2 regions of the Marinomonas sp. 15G6-16 genome follow, and region 2 is predicted to be linked to the other one. Evidence: riboswitches for the same ligand, from Rfam matches in the RefSeq annotation. Region 2 holds a riboswitch; the other holds the start of a gene.

Region 1 (3,418 bases), 690 kb from region 2:
CCATTAGCTCGGACGATCTGCCCTTGACGATGTATACGAGGAAGGTTGTCTGCAAAGGCTGGACGGCTGTCTACACCGATTTCGAGAATTTCTGCTTCGCCAAAGGCAGGGTTCAGTACGTATGCGGCATTTAATAATTCCATGATAGAGCGCGCTGTGGCGTGTTTTTTCGCACTACTTTCCACCATGGTGGCACCTAGCATGTAAACACCGTCTCCACGGGGGACGATATACAAAGGAATACGAGGATGAAGTAAGCGTACGGGTCTAGTGAGTTGCACTTCTGGGCAACGTAAAATCAGCATTTCGCCTTTCACACCACGCAAACTATTTAAATCAGGCTTTGCTTGAATGCCACGACAGTCAATTACTAAGCCGTCTTTGGTTAAGACTTCTGGTTCTACATCTTGGCAAATGAATTCAACGCCTTGCTGTATCAATTTGCTTTTCAATGCACGCAATGCATTCCGTGGAGACAAATGGGCTTCTTCGCCATAATACAAGCCTCGGGAGAATCGACCTGATAAGTCAGGCTCAAGTTCAGCAATGCCATCTGCATCCAATACATCGTAAGCTTGAGTTCGGTTTGCAAAACGCTGTAAGTCTGCTTGATCTCGCTGTAACGCCAATACCAATGAGCCTTGATACTTCACCACGTCTGTATGTTTTTGCCACCAGCCTGCGGCTTTTTTACCGTAATGCAACACCGCATCTTCTGCGCTTTCTACTTCACAATATGGCGCGAGCATGCCTCCCGCCCACCAAGAACAAGACTCCGGGCCGGGCTCCAATTGACGATCAATTACCGTTGGAATGATGCCTCGTTCAACCAATTCCGTCGCCACACAAAGGCCCGCCACACCTGCGCCTAGTACAATGACTTGATCTTTAAATGCGTTCATTTTTCCCCCACTGACTCTCTGTTTCCCACATACGATGAAAGTGGTGAACAGGCCCATGACCAGACCCAATGTGTAATTGGTCTGCGCATTCAATCGCTCGATGAAGATAAGAGTGAGATTGCTTAACTGCTTCAGCCATCGTCGCGCCTTTGGCTAACCAAGCGGCAATGCTGGAAGAGTAAGTACAGCCTGTTCCGTGGGTGTTTTTTGTGTTGATTCGTGGGGCGTGAAATGTGATTGGCTCTAGATTTTCACTCACCAACACATCAGTACAGATGTCACTTTCACCGTGCCCCCTTTCAACAAAACATGCTTTGCACCGAGCTTGAGTAACTCAAAAGCATGGGGAATAAGTCGACTGTCATCGAAAGCATCTTGAGGAGATAAACCTAACAAGACTTTGGCTTCTGGGTAATTTGGTGTGAGCAAATCCACTCGTGGAATCAGTTCGGATTTGAGTGCGTTAACCGCTGCTTCCTGCAAAAGCGCATCGCCAGATTTGGCAATCATCACAGGATCTAACACCACCAAGCCCTTGAAGTCTTGTAAGGCATTCGCCGCAGCAATGACTAAATCACTGGAGAACAACATACCGATTTTAATGGCTTGAACATTTAGATCATCAAGCACAGCGACAATTTGAGCGGTAACAATATCAATGGGAATAGGATGAACGGCGGTGACCGCCTGTGTATTTTGTGCAGTGACGGCAGTAAGCACGCTTGCGCCATAGACACCATTGGCAGAAAAGGCTTTTAAATCCGCTTGAATTCCAGCGCCACCGCCGCTATCAGAGCCTGCAATGGTTAACGCAATTGGTGTTGCTTTTGATGCTGTTTTGTCTTGAAGACGAGACATGTATATCACCCAGTTTTATCAGGCGACATAGGAAATGAGTGCACGAAAAAATGCATAAGAAGACTGCATAACATCGCATCCGTTCCCTACGCCGATACTAATCGGATCAGGTTCACCGGGTTAATGAAATTTCATCTCTCAGCCTACTAAAACGAGGCACCCCGACGGACAATTTGCAAACAGCATAAAAGACTTAAATTGACTTTACAAGCCGTCTTTTGAAATTAAACAAAAATACAGAAAAAATAAAAAATCCCACTAAATCCTTTTATTTTCTATTTTAAAACAATGAGTTAAATATATTTATCAAGCCTTTTTAGCCATGTTAGCAATGGCCTCTTTAACATCATAAACATGAGTTAAATTAATGATGTGACTGGCGCCATCTAGCATAATTACTTCCACTTCAGCCGATGAGAATATGTCTAGCGCTTTAACAGCATTATCTGGTCTCACTAAGCCATCCTGACGACCTTGTAACACAGAAATGGGCATGGATATTTGAGAAAATTCTGTTTGTAAATGTGTCAGGCTTGGTCGAATAGCTAATACTTCCTCATTAGAATTTACCCAACGCTTTGGGAAACAAATATTGGGTAAACGAGCCATTAATTTATTGAACCAACGGGCTTCCGATAATTCAGGATCCAAGTCCCCTGCTAACACAATTATCCCTTTGACATATTGAGGGTAATCCACCGCCAACTTTGGTACTAAAGAGCCACCAAATGAATGACCAACCAAGAGGATTTTTTGTTGCTTATTGGCTTTCCAGATAGCTTCTAACATTGGCCCGATTAGCCGTGATTGCTCACTCAAGGAATAAGGAAAGTGGCCTTTATCGTAACCGGATTCTCCCCAGCCTGGCCGGTCAATCGCATGAATTGAAAAATGATTTGTAACCTCTTCATTTTCGAAATAACGGGAAAAGCTGACCCAGCTTCCAGGTGTTCCATGAACAAACACAACGCTGCTTTTCATTTCTGGTTGAGAAGCAAGTTGAGGAGAAGAAACATAATGAAGAACATGATCAACACACTGAATATAATGATGAGTGATGACGCTTTCATCTTGATGAATTCGTGCAAAAATGGTCTTATTTTTCTTTATTTCATGGTGGCGTATTCCACCCAATAAAAATGCCATAACACCTCCGATTAGAACACTATCAAAGGTATTTGATTAAGCTTATGAGCAAAAGTTCAGCGGATGGTGCTTTTTGTTAATTCGCCAAAAAAATCATTGTACTTTTTCAGCAAACTGCTTTCTTGAAAATCACTAACATCTATAACTGATGCCATCATTTTTTGATGTTTTTCAATCAATTTAACAGCAGATCGCGCTTCTTTCTTTACATTATCTAAGTCACTTTCATAGAGGAAAGCGTCACCAAATAACTCAGGGTAAACCTGTCTATTTGGCAAAATTGGTGTGCAACCTAATGCCACCGCTTCTAAAACAGACAGGCCTTGGAATTCATGTAACGCAGTAGACAACACCATGTCAGAAGACGCTAAGATGTCTAAGTAGTCTTGTCTTGATTCAGCAAACCCGAATTGGGTTATACGATGAGAGAAGTTCTGGTTTATCTGTTCAAACTCTTTTGGAACTGAACGAAATTGTTCACCCAAAATCGCTATTTCATAATCTATCTGACG
Region 2 (3,418 bases):
CGATTTTTAATCACTACCATGACGCCAACAGGCGCGGAGCTGGTGGAGAAAAGTTTTCCATTTGCTGAGCACAGATATTTACCCATGGATTGGCGCTTTAGTGTCAAAAGAGCGTTGAAGCAGCTTACCTGTAAACATCTTCTTATTGTTGAAACTGAGCTTTGGCCAAATTTGCTGTTTCAAGCAAAACAACAAGGCCTTCGTGTGGACGTTGTAAATGCTCGATTGAGCGAACGCTCTTTTTTGCGCTACCAAAAATTCTCTCATGTTTCTCGGCCTCTATTTAAACTGCCTGATAGTTTTTTAGCGCATGCAAGAAGTGACGCGGAACGATTTGAAGCCTTGGGTGCGAAAAAGGTGTTAACAACGGGCAGTATTAAATTTGATCTCGCTGTTTCACCTGATGTTTTGCAGGATAATTGGCGTGAACAATTAGGTTCACGTTTTGTCTGGATTGCTGCGAGTACACATCAAGGGGAGGATGAAATTGCTTTGAATGCTCATAAGGCCCTTCTGCAAAAAGAGTCGGATGCGTTGCTTTTGCTTGTGCCGCGTCATCCTGAGCGTTTTGAGACGGTTTATGCGTTAGCAAAACAGCACTTTGAAAAGGTTGGGTTGCGCAGCCAAGATTCACCAGACCAGTGGTCAAAGTTCGATGTGGTCATTGGCGATTCGATGGGGGAAATGATGCATTATTATCAGGCCTCTGATCTTGCCTTTGTTGGTGGAAGTTTGATCAAGCGTGGTGGGCATAATCCGATTGAGCCTGCGTTATTAGGGAAGGTTATTTTAGTTGGGCCTCATACCTTTAACTTTTTAGACATTACAGAGCAGTTGATACAGATAAAAGGGGCGATCCGCTGCTTAGATGAAACAGCGTTGGAAGAGGGGTTGATCTCTTTTGCTAGCAATCCTTCTCTGTGTTATCGAGTCGGGCGGGCGGCTCAACGGTTCGCAGAAAAAAATCAGGGCGCCGTTACTCGAGTGCTTTCTGAAATAGACTTCCGTTGATTGACTCTTTACAATAACGGCTCTTTATCTCATGGGGTGCTTTGGTTTGTTAGAACCTAAGCTGAGAAGCGGAATTGACTGCTAACCCACTGAACCTGATCCAGATCATGCTGGCGTAGGAATCGAGGTAGCAAGCTTTGCACTCTTAGCATCTTGCCGTTTTTCCTGTACGCCGCTCACTTTTTAGGAGCGACACATTGAATAAATTCTTGTTGAAAATATCTTCAGCGGCCCTTTTTCTCTCATCGGCTGCACTTTTCTCTTCTGTCTCATCTGCGGCGGATACATTGAATGTTTATACCTATGACTCTTTTTCTTCAGATTGGGGGCCAGGGCCAAAAATCAAAGAAAACTTCGAGAAAGAATGTGGCTGTGAATTGAACTTTGTCGCTTTAGATTCTTCTGTTGGAATCTTGTCTCGTGTTCAATTGGAAGGGACATCATCTCAGGCAGATGTATTGCTAGGACTGGATCTGAATCTAATGGAAGCGGCAAAACAGACTGGGTTGTTGGCGACGCATTCAGTGGATACATCTGACGTGACTGTCGCTGGTGGTTGGAATGACACCACTTTTGTCCCATTTGACCAAGGCCATTTTGCTTTCATTTATAACTCGGAAACGCTGAGCAATCCTCCGACGAGCTTGAAGGAAGTGGTTGAGAATCAAGATCTTCGAGTAATCTACCAAGACCCAAGAACCAGTACGCCAGGCTTAGGGCTTCTATTATGGATGAAGTCTGTTTATGGTGATGATGTTTCTGATGCTTGGGAAAGTTTGGCGAGTCACACTGTGACAGTGACCAAAAGCTGGTCTGATGCTTATGGTTTGTTCTTAAAAGGCGAGGCTGATGTTGTGCTGAGTTATACCACTTCCCCTGCGTATCATATTATTGCGGAAGGCGAGAATAAGTATAAAGCGGCACCTGCTAGTGAAGGTCTTTATCCTCAAGTTGAATTGGCTGCCATGATGAAAAATGCTCCAAATCCTGCTTTGGCGGAGCGTTTCATGCAATTTATTTTGCAGCCGGAATTTCAATCAGTGATTCCTACAGGAAACTGGATGTTGCCTGTGGTTGAGTCTTCAGAGCCTTTACCTGCTGCATTTGATAGTGCTTTGCTGCCAACTAAGAACTTAGTGTTGCCGGCTAAAGAAGTCGCCAAAAACCGTAAAGCTTGGGTTGATGAGTGGTTAAATGCGACGACTCGATAAGATTTCTTAACGTGTTTTCTTTGCGTTTATATCAAGGGCTGACGCCTGCCATTTTAGGTGTTGGTCTCTTTTTGATAATGGGAGCTGCCAGTTTGGCGGCTCTTTTGCGTTATAGTGAGTTGTCTAACTGGCTTGGCTATTTATCTCAGCCTTATCTTTGGCGTGTGATTCGTTTTTCGTTGTGGCAAGCCTTATTGAGCAGTGGGATTAGTATTTTAATTGCCATTCCTGTTGCGTCTTGTCTTGTTCATCGGCGATTTTTCGGGCGATCGTTTCTCTTGCAGCTTTTCTCTGTTTCTATGGTTGTTCCGACAATTGTCGCGATTTTAGGCTTGGTTGTGGTTTATGGCCGTACGGGTTGGTTGAGTCAGTTATTTGGTTTACAAATTCCTTTGTACGGTTTGACAGGAATTTTATTAGCTCATGTCTTTTTTAATATGCCTTTGGCGGTACGTTTTTTATTGCAAGGCTACGATTTGATTCCTTCGGGTCAGTGGCGCCAGGCGTCCCAATTAGGTTTTTCTCGCCTTTCTGCATTTCGTTTAATTGAATGGCATTATGTGAAAAAAGCTTTGCCTGGTGCTTTTGTGTTGATTTTTATGTTGTGCTTTTCCAGCTTTGCCGTGGTGCTGAGTTTAGGGGGTGGGCCAAAATCAAGCACGTTGGAAGTGGCTATCTATCAGGCTTTGAGATTTGATTTTGATCTTGGTAAGGCCAGTTTCTTAGCTCTGATGCAGGTGGTGATATGCACCTTGTTTGCTCTTGTTGTGTATCGAATTGCGCCTGTTAATCGTCAAGATGCGAGCTTACTGTCTACTGATCGATATATTTTGAAAGACTCTTTCTGGGCGAAAGCCTCAGACCTTGCAGCTATGCTGTGTGTGTTTCTTTTGGTTTTTCCGCCCTTTATCGCGATTTTTGACCCTGTATTTTCGGCTACTTTTTTCGATACTTTGTTGTCTTCTTCTTTATGGAAGTCCGTCATGGTGTCATTGCAAATCGCTTTGCCCGCTGCGGCGGTCAGTTTATCGCTAGGGATTTGCTTTGGTGTTTTGGCTCGATTTTGTGTTGGGCGCAGATACTTGTCGTTTTTGCCCAATAAGATTGAGCACCTCGGTAATATGATTTTGATGGTACCTGGCTTGGTGATCGCAACGGGGCTTTTTTTGCTGTTGCGTGATTTCGGTTGGGGGCTT

Evidence for each region. Region 2 has a riboswitch for thiamine pyrophosphate ahead of thiB (thiamine ABC transporter substrate binding subunit). Riboswitches for the same ligand answer to the same signal wherever they lie in the genome.
Region 1: linked by a shared signal. The riboswitch ahead of thiD (bifunctional hydroxymethylpyrimidine kinase/phosphomethylpyrimidine kinase) and the one ahead of thiB (thiamine ABC transporter substrate binding subunit) in region 2 are both predicted to bind thiamine pyrophosphate.

Annotation. Positions count from the first base shown of each region.
Region 1 is NZ_CM147916.1:3,184,723-3,188,140, reverse strand. It holds gene thiO (glycine oxidase ThiO) at 1-902, opposite strand, end outside; partial or broken gene thiD (bifunctional hydroxymethylpyrimidine kinase/phosphomethylpyrimidine kinase) at 889-1,760, opposite strand; TPP riboswitch at 1,827-1,934, opposite strand; gene AC0L46_RS15125 (alpha/beta fold hydrolase) at 2,067-2,906, opposite strand; gene AC0L46_RS15120 (tRNA-queuosine alpha-mannosyltransferase domain-containing protein) at 2,963-3,418, opposite strand, start outside.
Region 2 is NZ_CM147916.1:2,499,033-2,502,450, forward strand. It holds gene AC0L46_RS11945 (3-deoxy-D-manno-octulosonic acid transferase) at 1-1,011, shown strand, start outside; TPP riboswitch at 1,034-1,151, shown strand; gene thiB (thiamine ABC transporter substrate binding subunit) at 1,209-2,222, shown strand; gene thiP (thiamine/thiamine pyrophosphate ABC transporter permease) at 2,234-3,418, shown strand, end outside.